2 linked regions of the Ensifer sp. PDNC004 genome follow. The protein of the gene in region 1 interacts with the protein of each later gene in a pairwise test. Links are inferred from orthologs where the notes say so. Each region holds a gene or a part of one and is shown on either strand. Other genes may lie near its edges.

Region 1 (5,899 bases):
ATGTCGTTGACGGAGAGCTTGTAGACCGGCTTGCCGCCCTGCTCGGGAGCAGCGGCATTGAGCTGTGCGCGCAGCGCCAGCAGCGCGTCGAGTTCGCAATCGACCGACACGTAGAAGTGCGGGATCGTCTGCTTGGATTCGACGAGACGCTTGGCGATCGTCTTGCGCATGCCGTCATGCGGCACGAGCTCGTAGGAACCCGGCTCGAAGAGCTTGAGAACGGCGTCGTCCGACGGGCCCTTGGCAAGCGGAGCGGCTGCAGGAGCAGCAGCGCCGGCAGCCGGTGCGGCGGCGGGCTTGGCGGTGCCACCGGAAACGGCAGCTTCAACGTCCTTCTTGATGACGCGGCCATGCGGGCCGGTACCTGCAATCGCCGAAAGATCGATGCCGGCGTCCTTGGCAAGGCGACGGGCGAGCGGCGAAGAGAACACGCGCGCGCCACCTTCGGCCTTTGCAGGCTGCGCAGCCGGAGCCGGTGCAGAAGCAGCCGGTGCGGGAGCCGCAGCCGGAGCGCTCGGCGCTGCCGGTGCAGGCGCTTCAGCCTTGGCGGCAGGTGCCGGTGCTGCCGCGCCGTTGCCGCCCTTGGCGGCGGCAGCGACATCCTCGCCATCGGCGGCGAGGACGGCGATCAGCGCGTTGACCTTGACGCCTTCGGTGCCGGCGGGGACGACGAGTTTGGCAACGGTGCCTTCGTCGACGGCTTCGACTTCCATCGTCGCCTTGTCGGTCTCGATCTCGGCGATCACGTCGCCGGACTTGACCTTATCGCCTTCCTTGACCAGCCACTTGGCCAGATTGCCTTCTTCCATCGTCGGGGAGAGGGCAGGCATTGTGATGTTGATAGGCATCGAAGGGCCCTCCCCTTATTTGTAGCAAACGGCTTTCACCGCATCGACAACCTCTGCGACGTTCGGAAGCGCCAGCTTCTCGAGGTTCGCGGCGTAAGGCATCGGCACGTCCTTGCCGGCGATCGTCAGGATCGGAGCGTCAAGGTAGTCGAAGGCCTGCTGCATGACGCGGGTCGCGATTTCGGTGCCGACGGAAGACTGCGGGTAGCCTTCTTCGACGGTGACGAGACGGCCGGTCTTCTTGACGGATTCGATGACCGTCGGCAGGTCCATCGGACGGATGGTGCGCAGGTCGATCAGTTCGACGTCGATGCCTTGCGCTTCGAGTTCGGCAACTGCCTTGACGGCGTAGGTCATGCCGATGCCGAAGGAGACGATCGTCGCATCCTTGCCGACCTTGTGGATACGGGCCTTGCCGATCGGCAGAACGAAATCGTCAAGCTTCGGCACTTCGAACGAGTGACCGTAGAGGATTTCGTTTTCGAGGAAGATGACCGGGTTCGGATCGCGGATCGCAGCCTTGAGCAGGCCCTTGGCGTCGGCGGCCGTGTAGGGCATGACGACTTTCAGACCCGGGATATGGCTGTACCAGGCGGCGTAGCACTGCGAGTGCTGGGCGGCCACGCGGGCAGCGGCACCGCTCGGGCCACGGAAGACGATCGGCGCGCCCATCTGGCCACCGGACATGTAGAGCGTCTTGGCAGCGGAGTTGATGATCTGGTCGATCGCCTGCATGGCGAAGTTGAAGGTCATGAACTCGACGATCGGGCGCAGACCGGTCATGGCAGCGCCGACGCCGACGCCGGCAAAGCCGTGCTCGGTGATCGGGGTATCGATGACGCGACGTGCACCGAATTCCTGCAAGAGGCCTTGGGTGATCTTGTAGGCGCCTTGGTATTCGGCGACTTCTTCGCCCATGACGAAGACGTCGTCGCTGGCGCGCATTTCTTCGGCCATCGCATCACGAAGCGCTTCACGAACGGTCATGGTGACCATTTCGGTGCCGGCGGGGATCGCCGGATCAGCGGCAACTTCGACCTTCGGCTGGGCTGCAACCGAAGCCGGCGCGGAAGCGGCCGGCGCTTCGGCAGCAGCTGCCTTCGGTGCTTCGGCCTTCGGAGCGGCGATATCGCCTGCGCCTTCGCCGTCCTGCAGCAGCACGGCGATCGGGGTGTTGACCTTGACGCCTTCGGTGCCGGCGGCGATCAAGAGCTTGCCGATCGTGCCTTCGTCAACGGCTTCGACTTCCATCGTCGCCTTGTCGGTCTCGATCTCGGCAATGACGTCACCGGAGGTGACCTTGTCGCCCTCGTTCTTCAGCCATTTCGAGAGCGTGCCTTCCTCCATGGTCGGGGAAAGGGCAGGCATAAGAATTTCTACTGGCATGTTTGTCCCTCCCCGGATCAAAGCAGGATGTCGGTGTAGAGCTCGGATGCATCCGGCTCCGGATCGGCCTGGGCAAAATCGGCGCTGTCGGCAACGATGTCGCGGACGTCCTTGTCGATCTGCTTCAGTTCGTCCTCGTTCGCCCAACCCTTTTCGGTCAGACGCGCCTTCACCTGCTCGATCGGGTCATGCTCCGAGCGCATCTTCTGCACTTCGTCCTTCGAGCGATACTTCGCCGGGTCGGACATCGAGTGACCGCGATAGCGATAGGTCTGCATCTCGAGGATGATCGGCCCCTTGCCCGAACGGCAATGCTCAACAGCCTCGTCGCCGGCGGCCTTGACCGCACGCACGTCCATGCCGTCCACCTGGAAGCCGGGAATGTTGAAGGAGACCCCGCGCTGCGAGAAGTCGGTCTGTGCCGAAGCGCGCGAAACGGACGTACCCATGGCGTAGCGGTTGTTCTCGATCACGTAGATCACCGGCAGCTTCCAGAGCTGCGCCATGTTGAAGCTTTCGTAGACCTGGCCCTGGTTGGCAGCGCCGTCACCGAAATAGGCAACGGACACGTTGTCGTTGCCGCGATAGCGGTTGGCGAAAGCAAGACCGGTGCCGAGCGACACCTGGGCGCCGACGATGCCGTGACCGCCGTAGAAGTGCTTTTCCTTGGAGAACATGTGCATCGAGCCGCCCTTCCCCTTGGAAAGACCGCTGCGACGACCGGTGAGTTCGGCCATGACGCCGCGGGCGCTCATGCCGCAGGCCAGCATGTGGCCATGGTCACGGTAGGCGGTGATGACCTGGTCGCCTTCTTTCAGCGCCATCTGCATGCCGACGACGACAGCTTCCTGGCCGATGTAGAGGTGACAGAAGCCGCCGATGAAGCCCATGCCATAGAGCTGGCCGGCCTTCTCCTCGAAACGCCGGATCAGCAGCATTTCGCGGTAGGCACTCAGATCTTCCTGTTTGGAGAATTCGGCGAACGTGCCGCCATTGAAGTCTTTCTTCGCCGGCTTTGCGGCACTCTTGCGGCTGGAAACGGACGCGGATTTTCGCGGAGCCATTCGTTCCTCCCAATGGTTAGCCTTTTGCGGTTACCATAGGGAAAGAAAGCAGACACAGCAATGCCATATTTGCATGGCTCGCATTCCATGCAAACAATTGATTTTACTTTACAAATTTCAATTAACTGAATTCAGGTTAATTTGCGGCGCGGTGAAAAATAACGATCTCGTCACTTCGCGACATGTTGAGCGCGAGGCGAGCCTTTTCATCCAGCATGTCCCTTTCCAGCGACCCATCACTCATCAGCTGAACCTCCTTTTCAAGGATCAACCGCTGTTTCGTGAGCTTATCCAGCCGCGCCTGCCGCTCGACGATCTGGCGATCGAATTGCTCGGTCGCCTTCAGGCCATAGCCGCCGTGAATGGAATGATAGCCGAAGTAGGAGAGAAAGGCGACCGCGATCAGCGGCATCACCAGCCGACCCAGTTTCCGTTTCTTATGATGCCGTGTCCACATGCATTCACGCCCTGATACGCAGTACGGCAATCAGATTAGCGGCGATTGATTAACCGACCGTTGACCATGAACGGCAGGAAAATAGAAACCCGCCCACACGGGACCGTGTGGGCGGGTTCGATTTTCAGACGGAAATCAGGCGGCGATCAGCCACGCAGGATCGAACGGCCGGCGTACTTCGCCTGCAGGCCGAGCTGCTCTTCGATGCGGATCAGTTGGTTATACTTTGCGAGCCGGTCCGAACGGGCGAGCGAGCCGGTCTTGATCTGGCCGCAGTTGGTGGCGACCGCGAGATCGGCGATCGTCGCGTCTTCGGTTTCGCCCGAGCGGTGCGACATGACGGCGGTGTAGCGTGCCTTGTGTGCGGTCTCGACGGCGTCGAGCGTTTCCGACAGCGAGCCGATCTGGTTGACCTTGACGAGGATCGAGTTGGCAACGCCCATCTTGATGCCGTCGCGCAGGCGGGCCGAGTTGGTGACGAACAGGTCGTCGCCGACGAGCTGGCACTTGTTGCCGATGAGGTCGGTCACTGCCTTCCAGCCATCCCAGTCGTCTTCGGCCATACCGTCTTCGATCGAGAAGATCGGGTACTTGGCAGCGAGTTCCGCCAGGTATTCAGCCATTGCGCCCGGCTCGAGCGTGCGGCCTTCACCTTCGAGAACGTACTTGCCGTCCTTGAAGAATTCGGTCGCGGCGCAATCGAGCGCGATGAACATGTCTTCGCCCGGCTTGTAGCCAGCCTTTTCGATCGACTTCATGATGAAGTCGAGGGCTGCCGGAGCAGAGGCGAGACCCGGCGCGAAGCCGCCTTCGTCGCCGACATTGGTGTTGTGACCGTCGGCTGCGAGCTGCTTCTTCAGGGTGTGGAACACTTCCGAGCCCATGCGCACGGCATCACGCATCGTGTCGGCGCCAACCGGAACGATCATGAATTCCTGGAAGTCGATCGGGTTGTCCGCGTGTGCACCGCCGTTGATGATGTTCATCATCGGAACCGGCAGAACGTGGGCGTTCGGGCCGCCGACGTAGCGGTAGAGCGGCAGGCCGGCAGCTTCAGCGGCGGCCTTGGAAACGGCAAGCGAAACGCCGAGGATGGCGTTGGCGCCGAGGCGCGACTTGTTCGCCGTGCCGTCGAGCTCGATCATGGTCTTGTCGATCTGGATCTGGTTCTCGGCATCGAGACCGCCGATCGCTTCGAAGATCTCGCCGTTGACGGCTTCGACGGCGCGCTCGACGCCCTTGCCGAGGTAACGCGTTCCACCATCGCGCAGCTCGACAGCCTCATGCGCACCGGTCGAGGCGCCCGACGGGACTGCCGCGCGACCGAAGCTTCCGTCTTCCAGGTACACGTCGACCTCGACGGTCGGGTTGCCGCGGCTGTCCAGAATTTCTCGGCCGATGATGTCGATGATTGCAGTCATGATCTCTTCCCTGTTGAGGACGGTGGGTGGTCGGGGCCTGTCATACGCCAAGGCCTCGAAATTACAATGGCGCGCAATATGCAAAAACAACCGCGCCATTGCGGTTCATGAAAATTTCACGAAGCGTCGCGGGGCTCAGCCCTTGGCGATCGCGTCGAACGCCAGCAGCTTTTCGAGCAGCCGCGGCATGTCCTTTAGATGCACCATGTTCGGGCCGTCCGACGGCGCATTATCAGGGTCTTCGTGCGTCTCGACGAACACACCTGCGACGCCAACCGCAACGGCCGCACGCGCCAGGGTCTCGACGAATTCTCGTTGACCGCCCGAAGAGCCCCCCTGCCCGCCCGGCTGCTGAACCGAATGCGTCGCATCAAAGACGACCGGCGCGCCGAGCGAAGCCATGATCGGCAGCGAGCGCATGTCGGAGACCAGCGTGTTGTAGCCGAAGGAAGCGCCACGCTCGCAGAGCATGACATTGGGGTTGCCGCTCTCGGTGAACTTCGCCAACACGTTCTTCATGTCCCAAGGCGCCAGGAACTGGCCCTTCTTGACGTTGATCGCGCGGCCGGTCTTGGCGGCTGCGACCAGAAGATCGGTCTGGCGCGACAGGAAGGCCGGGATCTGCAGAATGTCGACCGTCGGCGCGACCAGAGCACATTGCTCTTCGGTGTGCACGTCGGTTAGAACCGGAAAGCCGAATTCCTTTTTGAGGTCGGCGAAGAT
Region 2 (4,564 bases), 440 kb from region 1 along the record:
AGCCACGAAGCTCAACGCCGTTGCTCATGGCGATCGCTTGCCAGCCACAGGCAGACGGCGAACAGTGTAACACCGCCGACGGGCAAATAGAGGCGAAGGCCCATGACCAGAAACTGGTAGAAGGCGATCAGCGTCGTAAAGGCGAACTGGAAGAGCCACGTCGTGGTTCCGATCGGGGCGTGCCACTGTGCATAGAATTCGCGGTAGTCGAGCGCGAAAAGCAGTGCCGTCATCCCGATCGTGCCGAGCGAGAGGAAGAAGAGATAGGCCGCGAAACGCGTTTCCACGCGGCGTCCGATCGCCGCGAAGCGGGCGAGAAACAGCGCCGGCGGCCAGGCGAGCAGAGCGCCGGCCCCGAAAACCCAGAGCAGTTCGGCCAGATGGAAGGTCGCGTCCCGTTCCCGCAGCCACAGCGCAAACCACGCCGACAGCGTCATCGACGCGCTCCACAAGGGCGCGCCGAAGAGCAATAGCGGAAGGCTCGGCACGGACCGGGCGAGGCGGGCCCGTTTCCGGGCACCGGCCGCCGCACGCCCCGCTTTCGCTTCGACGCTGGCGGCCGCCTCGTTCATTTGGCGATCCGCGTCGGGATCGCGATCCAGCGCCCGTCCGTCGTGCCTTCAAAGCCGAGCGACTTGACGAGCACCATGATCACATGGGTTTCCGAACCGTCGTCGTTGCGGTGGGTGATGGCGCCGCCGACCTGATAGCCGGTGGGGCAACGGCGGCTTTCCGGTATGCGGCTGTCATCCTGAAGCACGTCGCTTGCCGGCGCGCCCGCCTTCATCGTCATCGACAGACGGAAACCTTTGGTTTCCTTCAGGAAGTCCTTGCAGATGCCGTCCGGCTCGAAGGTCTTTTCCTCGAGCGTAACCGTATAGGTCTCGCGGAACGCTTGATCGGCTGCAAAAGCATCGTAGGTCAGCGAGAGCGGCTTGGCGTTGGCTTCCGTGATCGGGTTGAAGGCCGCGAGCAGCCCGGGCGCATCGGCAAGGCGATAGGCATCGATCAAGGGAGCCGCCCGACGCCGGGCTTCATGGCGCGCCTTAGACAGCGGGCTGCCGTCTTCGCGGCTGACGGCGCGCACCGGCGCGCCCGGTAGGAAGCTGTCATTGCGCGTGTCGATCACATAGATGGTCGAATAGGGAAAGCCGGAGCCGTCCTGGACGCCATACTCCTCGAAGGCAAAGACATTGCCGTCGGCCGAGAAGCCGATCGGCTGCAGTGCGGCATAGTCGCCAGCAAGGGCCGGCGATGCAGCGGCGGCCGCAGCCAGGCAACAAAGACCGGAAATTGCCGCGCGTGCTGTCATCGATAGGCCTTCTCGGCAGGCGCACGGATCGCTTCGATCGCCGAGCGATAGGCCTCGACCGAGCCGCCCTTGAAGATCGCCGAGCCGGCAACGAGAACATTGGCGCCGGCGCCGGTGGCAATGGCTGCCGTTTCAGGCGCAATGCCGCCATCGACTTCGATCTCGATCGGACGATCGCCGATCATCGCCTTGATACGACGGATCTTTTCCGCGGTGGCGTCGATGAACTTCTGCCCGCCGAAGCCCGGATTGACGGTCATGACGAGGATCAGGTCAAGCTCATCGAGCACGTATTCGATGGCGCTTTCGGGCGTTGCCGGATTGAGCGACACGCCAGCCTTCTTGCCGAGCGAACGGACCGTCTGCAGCGAGCGATGCAGGTGCGGACCGGCTTCGGCGTGCACCGTCAGGATATCGCAGCCGGCCTTGGCGAAGGCTTCGAGAAACGGGTCGGCGGGCGAAATCATCAGGTGGCAGTCGAACGTCGCATCGGTATAGCGGCGCAGCGACTTGATGACATCGGGGCCGAAGGTGATGTTCGGCACGAAATGACCGTCCATGACATCGAGATGGATCCAGTCTGCGCCGGCATCGACGACATCGCGAACCTCCTGGCCGAGCTTGGAGAAATCGGCCGCCAGGATCGACGGGGCAATGCGGATAGGGTAGGTCATGGCGCACTCCAGCGTGTTTTCCGCGGGAATAGCACCGCCGAGCCCCGCAAACAACATGCCTGCGATCAAAGCTGCGTCAGCGACGCTGCGACCAGCAGGGCATGAGATCATTTTCCGCCGGCGTCGCGTCGTGGACCCCGCGGGCGATCGCGCGCGCCATGGTCGAGGCGGCAACCGCGCCGAGATCGATGAAATCCTCTGTTGTCGGCGTCTTGCCACAGGCGCCGGTCGCAAGCGCGAAGATCAGGTCGCCGTCGAGCGGCGTGTGCGCCGGCCAGAGCCCGCGGGCAAAGCCGTCATGGGCGGCAATCGCCAGGCGCTTGGCTTCAGCCTTCGTCAGCACCGCATCCGTCGCGATCACCGCGATCGTCGTGTTGGCGACGGCCGCCTGGCGGTCGCGGAACTTGATGCGGATGTCGGCCGCGTCGGCCGGCATCGGGTGGGGCAGGCCAAGCCCGCCGAACTCGTCATCCAGTTCGAAGGGCGCGGACCAGAAATGCCCGGTGTCGCCGACTGTAGCGGATCCGAGCGCATTGACGGCGACAAGCGCACCGATGGTGACGCCGTTCGGCAGAACCGTGGACGCTGAACCGAGCCCACCCTTCAGGCCCGCGGTCAGCGCACCGGTGCCGGCGCCTGCCGAACCGGTCGAAAATGTCGCGCCAGCCCGCCCGACGGCCTCGAAGCCGAGTTCGCGGTAGGGCGGAAAGCGGCCCCAATCCTTGTCGCCACCATTGATGAGGTCGAAGAGGATCGCCGTCGGGACAATCGGGATGCGGTGCGGGCCGACGGCGAAGCCGCGGCCCATTTCCCTGAGGGCGGCCTGCGCACCGGACGCAGCGTCAAGCCCGAAGGCCGAACCGCCGGAAAGAACGAGTGCATCGACCGTTTGCACCGTGTTGTGCGGGTCGAGAAGGTCGGTTTCCCGGGTACCCGGCGCACCACCCAGAACCTGGACGGCGGCCGTTGCCGGCGGGTCGCAGACGATCGCCGTGACGCCCGATTTCAGGCGATGGTCCTCGGCGTTGCCGACCGTCAGACCTTTGACATCGGTGATCAGGTTCAGCGGTCCGGGACGCATCATGGCGTGGCTCCTTCAGCGGCCGCAGGCACGAAATGGCCGCCTTGCCACTGCATCAAACGGTAGGGATTGTCGGCACGCTCGTGCGCGGCGTTGAAGGCGGTGAGGCCGAGGACAGTCGGGTAGGGCCCCTTGCCTGCGATCGCTTCGATCAACGACTTGTCGTCCTGTGCTGCCCTATCCTTGGCTTCCTCCAGCAACGCCATCACCGCGAAGGCCGGCATCACATAACCTTCCGGCTCGATGCCGGCGGCGCGCATTTCGTCGGCAAAGGGCTTGCCTTCCGGCGATTGCGCCGCATCCGGCAGCGTTACTGCAAGCACGCCATCGGCAAGCGGAACCGTGAGATCGGCCGCGTTCAAGGCATCGCCGCCAAGCAAGGTGAGGTTCGCGCCTTCGCCAAGGGCATCGCGGGCGATAACGGCGGTATCCTGCCGGTCGCCGCCGGTGAAGACGTGGGTTGCGCCGCTTTTCACCAGGCGTCGCACCAGGTTGATCTGCTGCTCCTGCGCCGGTCGGTAGGTGTCGCTGAAGACCGGTGTCATGCCGATTTCGGCAAGCGCTGCGCGCACCGCCTCGACCAGCTCCCGGCTGTGGATCGTACCGTCGTCGACGAGCGCGATGGGCTTGTCCTTCCAGCGGTTGACGATGGCATCGACGATGGCCACGGCCTCGGCATTGCCGCTCGGCGCGAGGCGGAAGAGCGGCCATTTGTTCTTGAGCGCGTCTTCCATCAGGATATCGGAGCGCACGCTGAGGGTGATTGCCGGCAAGCCCGCTTCTGTCAGGGCCGGAAGCGTCGCATCCAGGCTTTCGGTGCAGAGAAAGCCGACGGCGGCTTCGGCACCCGCCGCAAGCAATGCCTTGGTCAGCGCCTCGTTGCCGGCGGTATCGCAGGTCTCGGGAATGACGACGATCTCGCTGCCGCGATCACCGGCCTTGAAGCCTGCGCCGTCTATAATCTGCTTGCCGAGCGGCGCGAACGGGCCTTCCACCGGCGCCACGACCGCCACCTTGATACCGGCCGCCCAAGCCGGCGTTGCCTGCACCAGTCCGGCAAGGATGAGGCTGGTGACAATGGATCGACGCATTCACTTACTCCGCCGCCGCAAGCTTCCCCGTCCGAACCGATCCGGGGCAAAATCCTACGGCGAGCCACCACAGCTTCCTCTTCCGTTGCCGCTCGCGTCTGACGCGAGGCACGGTCGTTGCTGCATGTTTTAAGGAAGTGCCCCGCGGCGTCAAAGGAAAAGATGTCGCTCCTGGTGAAGAAGGTTCAATCTGCGTCACGGCCACGTCGCAGATGTGCAAGAATCTCCTTCCCGCGGGTTTCATATTTTCTGACAGCGTCTATGTATGTGCCTGACATCGCCCGGAGAAAGATGTGTTGGAGAAGACCCGGCTGGACCCTATCAGTTATCGCGACGCGATGAGCCGCCTGGCCGGTCACGTGCAGATCATTACCGCCGCTGACGGCAGCGAGCGGCGCGGCGTCAC

The links.
Region 2: the proteins of eno (region 1) and rpe interact in binary tests that used the Escherichia coli proteins (3 or more experiments, as listed by UniProt). The link is inferred for Ensifer sp. PDNC004 from one-to-one orthologs.

Annotation. Positions count from the first base shown.
Region 1 is NZ_CP070353.1:1,309,325-1,315,223, forward strand. What follows is about bases 3,040-5,899. They hold eno (phosphopyruvate hydratase), read right to left. Parts: upstream 5,177-5,899; coding sequence 3,902-5,176; downstream 3,040-3,901. Other genes in these bases: pdhA (pyruvate dehydrogenase (acetyl-transferring) E1 component subunit alpha), read right to left, coding at 3,040-3,298; JVX98_RS14565 (septum formation initiator family protein), read right to left, coding at 3,435-3,755; kdsA (3-deoxy-8-phosphooctulonate synthase), read right to left, coding at 5,312-5,899. Outside these bases: JVX98_RS14550 (pyruvate dehydrogenase complex dihydrolipoamide acetyltransferase), read right to left, coding at 1-848; JVX98_RS14555 (pyruvate dehydrogenase complex E1 component subunit beta), read right to left, coding at 864-2,234; more of pdhA, read right to left, coding at 2,252-3,039. UniProt on the Escherichia coli protein: Catalyzes the reversible conversion of 2-phosphoglycerate (2-PG) into phosphoenolpyruvate (PEP). It is essential for the degradation of carbohydrates via glycolysis.
Region 2 is NZ_CP070353.1:869,746-874,309, forward strand. Bases 148-3,072 are described here. They hold rpe (ribulose-phosphate 3-epimerase), read right to left. Parts: upstream 1,987-3,072; coding sequence 1,309-1,986; downstream 148-1,308. Other genes in these bases: JVX98_RS12175 (hypothetical protein), read right to left, coding at 148-572; JVX98_RS12180 (DUF2259 domain-containing protein), read right to left, coding at 569-1,312; JVX98_RS12190 (P1 family peptidase), read right to left, coding at 2,063-3,070; JVX98_RS12195 (branched-chain amino acid ABC transporter substrate-binding protein), read right to left, coding at 3,067-3,072. Outside these bases: more of JVX98_RS12175, read right to left, coding at 12-147; more of JVX98_RS12195, read right to left, coding at 3,073-4,158. UniProt on the Escherichia coli protein: Catalyzes the reversible epimerization of D-ribulose 5-phosphate to D-xylulose 5-phosphate.